Regions from separate parts of the Geobacillus sp. Sah69 genome, predicted to be linked through region 3. Evidence: riboswitches for the same ligand, from Rfam matches in the RefSeq annotation. Region 3 holds a riboswitch; each other region holds the start of a gene.
The links. Region 3 has a riboswitch for S-adenosylmethionine ahead of metK (methionine adenosyltransferase). Riboswitches for the same ligand answer to the same signal wherever they lie in the genome.

Region 1 (3,278 bases), on a different contig from region 3:
CGCCAGACCATAAGCGGCGGTGATGCCGATCGCCGGCGCTCCGCGCACTTTCAGCGAGGCGATCGCATCGTACACGTCTTCAAGCGTATGCAGGTCGATATATTCTGTTGCCAATGGCAATTTTTGTTGGTTTAAAATCGTGATATGCGTCTCGCGCCACTCGACAGAGCGCGGGATGGCAAAGGTGTCCATCGTCGTCTTCCTTTCTTTTCACATTTTCCGTTGATCCGGGCCGGCACTGGGCCGGTCGTCGCCGTGTTACTATTCGGTTTCTGCAAACACTCGGCGGAAGCCGTCCGTTCCGGTCAGCTCGTTGCGCTCGACAATTAGGCGGCGGCCGAGGCGGAGCGCGTGTCGTTTGGCGGCAAGGCGGGCTTCTTTCTGCTCGATGCCGTCAAGGTCGGCCACATGGGCGAGGCCGATCGTCCGGCGGATGACTTCGCAGCCGGCAAAGCCGACAGCATCGATGAACGCATGCCGGAGCACTTCGTCAAGCAAGCCCGGTGTTGCGGCGTACGTCTCGATGCTTTTGGTGCGCCAAAGCTCCGAGAATATGGACGCAAAGACGTCCCAGGTCCGGTCGATGTGATCAAAGAGCGGTTGGCGCTCAACGTCAGGGCGGGACAACGCATTTAACAGCAAGTTGGCGAAAAACTGTCCAAGGTCAAAGCCGATCGGGCCGTAAAAAGCGAATTCCGGGTCGATTACTTTCGTTTCGTCGGTGCTTGCGAAAATGCTGCCGGTATGCAAATCGCCATGCAGAAGCACATCGGCTTCGGTTAAAAACTTGCGCTTCAACTTCGCCGCTTCCAAACGGAGGCGGTCGTCATTCCAAAGCGTTTCGACGTCCGGCCGCAGCTCGTCTTCGAAGTTGTTCGTGTCATGGTCGAAAAATGGATCGGTGAAGACGAGATCTTCGGTGATTTTGCACAGCTCCGGATTGACGAAGCTTTGCGCCAATTTCTTTTTCTCTTGCTGGTTCATGCCGAAATCGGATGTGTAAAACGCTGTTTTGGCGATAAATTCGCCGATATGCCGGGACAAAAGCGGAAATGTTTTCCCTTCGATCAACCCTTTGCGGGCGATTTGCAGACGGGACAAGTCTTCCATCACGGTAATGGCAAGCGATTCGTCAGAATAGTAGACGTTCGGCACGTATTGCGGTACATAGCTGGCAAACGTGCGCAACGCGTTGCTTTCAATAACCGCGCGCTTTAACGTGAGCGGCCAGCTTTCGCCGACGACTTTCGCGTACGGGAGCGCCTGTTTGATGATGACGCCTTGCTTCGTTTCCTGATCGACGATATGAAAGACTAAGTTTAAGTTTCCGTCGCCGATTTCGCGGCACACAAGCGGCGCCCCGTCTCGGAATAGGCCGAGGCGGACGGCGAGGGCGGTCGCTTTTTGTTCGGTGAGCGGTTCGTAAACAGTGGATTGGACAATCGTCATTTTCACGTTCCCCCTTTAGGTTTTGGCAAATGAAAAAGCCTCTTTCGCATACGGAAAGAGGCTTGAAGATGCATCGTCTTCGCGCCTCTTATCTTTCAGAAAGACATCGGTCTTTCTGTTGGACTTAGCACCGTGCCCTGCGGAAGCGGTTCGCTTCCGGCGCCGCCTTTGGCGTGCGCCCTATCTCACGATAGCATTACGGTCGGTTGCTGGGCTTCATTGGGCCAATTCCCTCAGCCAACTCTTGATAAGAGTACCGATCTAGCTATTAAGTTTTTGCAATTTTCACGATGTTAACAATCGTTTGGTTGCTTGATTCGAATGATACAGGTTGGGCTGGCGGATTGTCAATACGTTTTGAAAAATTTTTTTGCCGCCTCTTCATAATCGTGCGGCCGGCGGTCGGCAAACACCGGGATGCGTGCGCGGACGTCCGCAACGAGCGAGGGATTGATGTCGGCCGAGAGAATGCCCGGCTTCTCGTCCGCCTCGGCGATAATTTCGCCCCATGGGTCGATGATGAGCGAATGGCCGGCGAAGACGTTGTTCGGGTCGCGTCCGGCCCGGTTGCAAGCGACGACATAGCATTGGTTTTCAATCGCCCGCGCCATCAAGAGCGTCCGCCAATGGTGAAGGCGGGGAAGCGGCCATTCGGCGACGACAAACAGCACTTCCGCTCCGGCCAACGCATGGGCGCGAATCCACTCCGGAAATCGGATGTCATAGCAAATGACCCCAGCGCACGGCAGCCCGTCAAGCGAGAACAAGCCTGGCTCGTTTCCCGGCTGCAAATACAAATGTTCATCCATCAATTGGAACAGGTGAAGCTTGCTGTATTCGCCGACGATTTGGCCATGGCGGTTGGCCACGATCATCGTGTTTGTCACGCCGGCGGCTGTTTTTTTGGCGACCGAACCGGCGACGAAATGGACGCCGTACGTTTGCGCCAATCGGGAAGCGAGCGCCTTCGCCCGTTCGGCGCCTTCGTCGGCAATTTCATCCAGGCGCGTCAAATCGTAGCCGGTCGTCCATAACTCTGGCAGCACGATGATGTCAGCGCCGTCTTTGGCAGCGGATTCCACGGCCTGTTCGGCTTGCTGTTCGTTTTTTGCTGGATCGCCAAATGCAATGTCAAGCTGCAGGCAGGCGATGCGGATCGTCATGAGCGTTCACCTCGGAAAAAATTTTCTTTACATTTTGCTTTTAACGATATATGATGTTGCACTAGAATTTCAAGAATGTTTGAGAAGGTGTGGACGATGACGATCGAATTTCCCTTTTCCGAACTGCTTGAACAGCTGCCGAAGCAGTTTTTCGCCTCGCTCGTGGCGAAAGTCGGTGCGAAGATCAAGGCGGGTTATGATGTGATCAACTTAGGGCAGGGCAATCCGGATCAGCCGACGCCAAAGCATATCGTCGAGGCGATGCAGCGGGCGGCGGCCAATCCGAAATACCATAAATATTCGCCGTTTCAAGGCTACTCGTTTTTGAAAAAAGCCGTAGCGGCGTTTTACGCGCGCGAGTACGGGGTGACGATCGACCCGGCCCGCGAGGTCGCCATCTTGTTCGGCGGCAAAGCCGGGCTTGTCGAGCTGCCGCTTTGCCTCGTCAACCCGGGCGATGTCGTGCTCGTCCCGGACCCGGGTTATCCGGACTATTGGTCGGGAATCGCGCTCGCCCGCGCGCGGATGGAAATGATGCCGCTTGTCGCGGAGAATGAGTTTCTGCCGGATTATTCGGCCATTCCCAGGGCGGCGGCCGACCGGGCGAAACTGATGTTTTTAAACTATCCGAACAACCCGACCGGCGCGACGGCGACGAAGGAGTTT
Region 2 (3,278 bases), on a different contig from region 3:
TTCTTCGACCTTTGGATGACAAGCCAAATACTTGGCGATGGCGGCCGCTGATTCAGACGACTGCTTCAGCCGAACGTGGAGCGTTTTTAATCCCCGCAGCACAAGCCACGCATCTTGGACGCCAAGGACGGCGCCAAACGCGTTTTGCAGTTTGTACAATTCTTTTCCCAATTCCTCGTCTTTCACGACCGCCAGCCCGGCGACGACGTCGCTATGGCCGGCTAAAAATTTCGTGGCGCTGTGAAGGACGACATCGACTCCAAGATCGAGCGGCCGCTGCAACGCCGGCGTCATGAACGTATTATCCAAGAATGTCAAACAGCCATGCGCCTTCGCCAGCTTGACGACGCCTCGAATGTCGGTCACTTTTAACAATGGATTGGACGGCGTTTCCATATAAATGACTTTCGTGTTCGGCCGGATGTTTTCCGCTACTGCGTTTAAATCGGTCATATCGACAAACGTATATTCAATGCCAAAGCGGCCGAGCACCTCCGTAATCATCCGGTACGTGCCGCCGTAGACGTCTTCGGTCACGAGGACGTGGTCGCCTCGGGACAAGAGCAAAAACGCCGTCGAAATGGCCGCCATGCCAGAAGCGAACGCAAACCCGCGCGTTCCGCCTTCTAACGCCGCGATCGTTTCCTCGAGCGCCTCGCGCGTCGGGTTGCCGGAGCGGCTGTAGTCGTATTTGCCGAATGAATCGAAATCGAACTGATGGAACGTGGAGGCGTGCTGGATCGACACGCTCACCGCTCCCGTGTGGCGATCGACTTTCCATTCATTATGGAGCAGTTTCGTTGAAAACGACCATTCCCGTTCCATCGCTTACACCTCTTTCATGTGTTTGAACGCTTGCGCCAAGTCGGCGATTAAATCATCCGCATGCTCGATGCCGACCGAGAAGCGGAGCAGTCGGTTGCAAATACCGTTTTGGATGCGGATTTCTTCCGGAATGTCGGCGTGCGTCTGCGTCGCCGGGTACGTGATGAAGCTTTCGACTCCGCCTAAGCTTTCCGCGAATGTAATGAGGCGCAAGCTTTTTAAAAACCCGTTCACCCACTTTTCATCGGCAATCCGGAACGACAGCATCCCGCCTCTCCCTGGATACAGCACATCAGTGACATCTTCATGTTCGCGCAAAAAGGCGCTCACTCGCTTCGCATTTTCTTCATGCTGGCGCATCCTTAACGCCAACGTTTTCATCCCGCGAATCAACAGCCATGAATCAAACGGCGACAACACCGCGCCGATGGCGTTCTGATACTCGGTCAGGCGTTGACAGAGCTCCTCGCCCTTGGCGACGACAAGGCCAGCCAACACGTCGTTATGGCCGCCTAAATATTTCGTGGCGCTGTGGATGACAATATCGGCGCCTTGTTCGATCGGGCGTTGAATCACCGGTGTATAAAACGTGTTGTCAACAATCAACAAAAGCCCATGCCGTTTGGCGAGCTTGGCGACCGCCGAAATATCCGCCTCCTGCATCAATGGGTTCGTCGGCGTTTCCAAAAAGATGGCTTTCGTTTTTTCCGTGATTTTTTCTTCCACAGCATCAAGATCGGCAAAATCGACGTAATGAAAGCCGAGACCGTACTTGCGCCAGCCGCGCTCAAACAGGCGGTACGTCCCGCCGTAAAGGTCGGCCGATACGAGAAACTCGTCTCCGCTCTCAAACAAGGCGAGCACTGTCTGAATGGCGGCCATGCCGGAGCTGAACGCATAGCCTTGGTCGCCGCCTTCCAGTCTCGCGATCGCTTCTTCGACGATTTTGCGCGTCGGGTTGCCGGTGCGGATATAGTCAAACCCGGTCGACTCCCCGATGCCGGCATGACGGTAGGCGGTGGAAAAATAAACTGGCGGGTTGACCGTCCCCGTCACCGTTTCGCTCCGGTTGCCAATTTGCGCTAACAACGTTTCTAGTTTCTCCACCTCATCTCTCTCCTTCTGTTGAAAATTCCATCATGGATCAACGGCCAACCACTTAACGCCCAACGAAGCGCCGCTGTTGGTCAAGCAGCAGCCGAGGGCCTTGATCCTCGACGCCTCTCGGTTGAGGGAGCGGCCGCTTGAGTAAATAAAAAAAGTCTTCTAAGAAGAAGACTTTTCCATACGAACATGGTCATGCTTCTTCTTATCTGCCGAATTGAATGCTCAATTCGCTGGATTTAGCACCTGGCCGTCGGGCGGCTGGTTGCTGAAGCTTCATTGGGCCAGTTCCCTCCGCTTCTCTTGATAAGAACCGCTGCGTATTTAATTTTGTTAATTGTTAATTTATTAAAAAATGTAACGCATTCCGGCCATTTTTGCAAGTCATTTTTTTGCCGGCGCCAATGTTCGGCAAGTTCACGAAAAATTCGAGCCCTTCGTTAACATCTTTTTGCCTAAATATGTTACAATAACAAGTGAACTTGCGCTTTCATGGAGGATGATCATGGCGACAGCAACAGGAACGATGCGCGATTATACGCTTTACAGCAGGGAGCTGCAAGAAGAAATCGGGTTGCTTGTCTACTTGCCAAGCAATTTTTCTCCGTTGCATAAATATTCTTTATTAATCGCGCAAGACGGCAAGGATTATTTTATGTACGGAAAAATCAAAAGCGTGATCGAGACGCTCATGGACGAAGGAACGATCGACCGAACGATCGTTGTCGGCATCCCGTACCGGAACGTCAGCGACCGCTACGAGAAATACCACCCAGCCGGTCGAAAAAACGAAGCCTATATCCGCTTTTTGGCCCATGAGCTCGCGCCGTTTTTGGATCGCGAGCTGCCGACGTATCAAATGGGCAAAGGACGAGCGCTGATTGGCGATTCGCTGGGAGGAACCGTGTCGCTTCTAGCCGGTCTGTTGTATCCGCATACATTTGGAAAAATCGCCATGCAGTCTCCTTACATTGACGACTCGGTGCTCGAACGCATCCGCGCGTTCCGCGCCCCGTCGCTTCTTTCCCTTTACCATTCCATCGGCGCAGAAGAAACGGCGGTCAAAACGACGGACGGCCATGTACGCGATTTTATCACCCCGAACCGGGCCGCACGGGACTTATTGATCGAAAAGCGGTTTTCCTACACGTACCATGAATTTGCCGGCGGGCATGCATGGACGTATTGGCAGCCGGATGTGCCCCGGGCGGTATCGGCCATTTTGTCGCTGTAAATAACGGCAAACGAACCATCTGAAGGAGGGAAAGCGGAATGAAGTACGTCATTGTCATTTTTCCGCCAAAGCGGATTCAAGACTTCGCCAACTCGTACCGGAAGCGGTACGACAG
Region 3 (3,278 bases):
TCGGCCATCAAGTCATTTTGCACAGCGCCATCGTTCGCAAAAACGCGCTCATCGGCATGGGCTCAATCATTTTGGACCGCGCGGAAATCGGGGAAGGCGCGTTTATCGGCGCCGGCAGTTTAGTGCCGCCGGGCAAAAAAATTCCACCCAACACGCTCGCCCTCGGCCGGCCGGCGAAAGTCGTCCGCGAACTGACGGAAGACGATATCCGCGAAATGGAGCGCATCCGCCGCGAATATGTCGAGAAAGGGCAGTATTACAAAGCGCTGCAGCAACAGCGGACATCGTGCGCCGACAAAAAAGAGCTACCGTGATCAGGCAGCTCTTTTTCTTTCATCACTTGTCCGCCAGCGCCAGCGCTTGTTCTCTCAGCGTCGTCGCTTTATCAGTGCGCTCCCACGGCAAGTCGATGTCCGTACGCCCAAAATGGCCGTAAGCAGCCGTCTGTTTGTAAATCGGGCGGCGCAGGTCAAGCATTTTGATGATGCCCGCCGGGCGGAGATCGAAGTTGCTGCGCACGACCTCAATCAAAATATCTTCCGACACTTTGCCGGTGCCGAATGTATCAATGGAAATCGATACCGGACGGGCGACGCCGATCGCGTAGGCGAGCTGCACTTCGCATTTGTCGGCCAGTCCTGCCGCGACGATGTTTTTCGCGACATAGCGGGCCGCATACGCTGCCGAGCGGTCGACTTTCGTCGGATCTTTGCCCGAGAACGCGCCACCGCCGTGGCGGGCGTAGCCGCCGTACGTATCGACGATGATTTTGCGCCCCGTCAACCCAGCATCCCCTTGCGGACCGCCGATGACAAACCGTCCTGTCGGGTTGATGAAATAGTTCGTGTTCTCATCAAGCAGCTCCGCGGGCACGACCGGCTTGATGACCTGCTCTTTAATGTCGCGCTCGATTTGCTCTTGCGTAATTTCCGGATGGTGCTGCGCGGAAACGACGATCGTATCGACGCGCACCGGTTTGCCGTTTTCATCGTATTCGATCGTCACTTGCGTTTTCCCGTCCGGCCGCAAGTACGGCAAGACGTCCGTTTTGCGCACTTCCGCCAATCGGCGCGCCAAGCGGTGCGCAAGCGAAATCGGCAGTGGCATCAATTCTTCCGTCTCATTGCAGGCGAACCCAAACATCAATCCTTGGTCGCCGGCGCCGATCGCTTCAATTTCCTCATCAGTCATCTGACCTTCGCGCGCCTCGAGCGCCCGGTCCACCCCCATCGCAATGTCCGGCGATTGTTCGTCAATCGACGTCAGCACCGCGCACGTATCAGCGTCAAATCCGTATTTGGCGCGCGTGTAGCCGATCTCCCGGATCGTATCGCGGACGATGCGCGGAATGTCCACGTATGTTGATGTCGTGATTTCCCCGCTCACGAGCACCAGCCCGGTCGTGACGCTCGTTTCGCAGGCGACGCGGGCGGTCGGATCTTTTTCCAAAATGGCATCCAAAATGGCGTCAGAAATTTGGTCGCAAATTTTATCCGGATGTCCTTCCGTCACAGACTCTGAAGTAAACAAGCGGCGTTTGGCTGACATTCGGTTTGTTTCCTCCTCTTGGCATAATGTGGCGACACGGAACTCATTTCCCTTTTTCCCTTCGCAATATAAAAAACCTTTCCTGTAACGGCTGAGGAAAGGTCATGGCAATCGTATTGCTTCCTTTCACTCTTATCGTTCAAGGACTGCGCCTTGCCACAGGTTAGCACCATTTCACACATGTCCAGTTGTGACGGTTGCTGGGCTTCATCGGGCCTGTCCCTCCACCGGCTCGGGATAAGAGTATCCGTTCAATGACTTATCTTATCGCAACGGAATCGGCAAAGTCAACTATCAAAATTCATTTTTTATCATTTCCAGCCGAGAAAATTATTTCCTCAAGGAAATCGACACATTGGGCAAAAATAAAGTTTGAAAAACCCACGCAATTAGTATGGGCTATTAATAAAAATGTGTTATACTATTTTCAAGAGTGATTACAAAAAGAAGGCAGGTTTTGAACATGGGGATCGCAAACATGACGAATAAGCTTGATTTATTGCTACAAAAACCGTACGTACATCACCAATTGTCCGTCGCCGAGCTCGTCGAGAAAGTCCTGCAACGGAACGAAGGACGGCTGACCCACACCGGAGCCGTCGCGGTGACAACCGGCAAGTACACGGGGCGGTCGCCGAAAGACAAATACATCGTCGAAGAACCGTCCACGAAGCAAACGATCGACTGGGGAACGGTCAACCAGCCGATGTCTCCGGAAACGTTTGAGAAACTGTACGACAAAGTGCTCGATTATTTAATGAAACAAGATGAACTGTTCGTCTTTAAAGGCTTTGCCGGCGCCGATCCGAAATACCGGCTGCCGATTCAAGTCGTCAACGAATTCGCCTGGCACAACTTGTTCGTCCATCAGCTGTTCATCCGCCCGAGCGCCGAGGAGCTCGCCGCGCACGAGCCGCAATTCACCGTCATTTGCGCGCCGAACTTTAAAGCCGACCCGAAGGTGGACGGGACGCGCTCGGAAGCGTTCATCATCATCTCGTTTGAACGGCGCACCGTGTTGATCGGCGGCACCGAGTATGCCGGCGAAATGAAAAAATCGATTTTCTCGGTCATGAACTATGTGCTGCCGGAACAAGGCATCCTGCCGATGCACTGCTCGGCCAACGTCGGGCAGGAAGGCGACGTCGCCCTCTTTTTCGGCTTGTCGGGAACGGGAAAAACGACGCTCTCGACCGACCCGAACCGCCGCTTGATCGGCGATGACGAACACGGTTGGTCAAGCCGCGGCATTTTCAACATCGAAGGCGGCTGCTATGCGAAATGCATCAAGCTATCGCGCGAGAAAGAGCCGCAAATTTTTGACGCCATCGGCTTCGGCGCGGTGCTCGAAAACGTCGTTCTCGATGACGCGACGCGGGTGCCGAATTACGACGACGGCACGCTGACGGAAAACACACGCGCCGCCTACCCGCTTCAGGCGATCCAAAACATCATCGACCCGAGCGTCGCCGGCCATCCGTCCACGATCGTGTTTTTGACAGCCGATGCGTTCGGCGTCCTGCCGCCGATCAGCAAGCTGACGCGCGAACAGGCGATGTACCATTTCTTAAGCGGCTACACAAGCAAGCTCGCCGGCACCGAACGCGGCGTCACCGAACCGGAAGCAACGTTCTCAACGTGCTTCGGCGCACCGTTTTTGCCGCGCCCGGCCGTTGAGTACGCGGAAATGCTCGGGCAAAAAATCGCCGAACACAACGTCCGCGTCTTTT

Region 1: linked by a shared signal. The riboswitch ahead of mtnK (S-methyl-5-thioribose kinase) and the one ahead of metK (methionine adenosyltransferase) in region 3 are both predicted to bind S-adenosylmethionine.
Region 2: linked by a shared signal. The riboswitch ahead of AP057_RS13420 (methionine biosynthesis PLP-dependent protein) and the one ahead of metK (methionine adenosyltransferase) in region 3 are both predicted to bind S-adenosylmethionine.

What each region holds. Positions count from the first base shown of each region.
Region 1 is NZ_LLKS01000019.1:300,154-303,431, forward strand. Features, by position in the region: gene mtnA (S-methyl-5-thioribose-1-phosphate isomerase) at 1-192, opposite strand, end outside; gene mtnK (S-methyl-5-thioribose kinase) at 262-1,449, opposite strand; SAM riboswitch class I at 1,535-1,703, opposite strand; gene AP057_RS03365 (carbon-nitrogen family hydrolase) at 1,797-2,612, opposite strand; gene AP057_RS03370 (pyridoxal phosphate-dependent aminotransferase) at 2,709-3,278, shown strand, end outside.
Region 2 is NZ_LLKS01000057.1:3,600-6,877, forward strand. Features, by position in the region: gene metC (cystathionine beta-lyase) at 1-825, opposite strand, end outside; gene AP057_RS13420 (methionine biosynthesis PLP-dependent protein) at 829-1,932, opposite strand; SAM riboswitch class I at 2,132-2,242, opposite strand; gene AP057_RS13425 (esterase family protein) at 2,435-3,163, shown strand; gene AP057_RS13430 (YjcG family protein) at 3,202-3,278, shown strand, end outside.
Region 3 is NZ_LLKS01000056.1:57,348-60,625, forward strand. Features, by position in the region: gene AP057_RS13345 (gamma carbonic anhydrase family protein) at 1-314, shown strand, start outside; gene metK (methionine adenosyltransferase) at 337-1,548, opposite strand; SAM riboswitch class I at 1,678-1,792, opposite strand; gene pckA (phosphoenolpyruvate carboxykinase (ATP)) at 2,012-3,278, shown strand, end outside.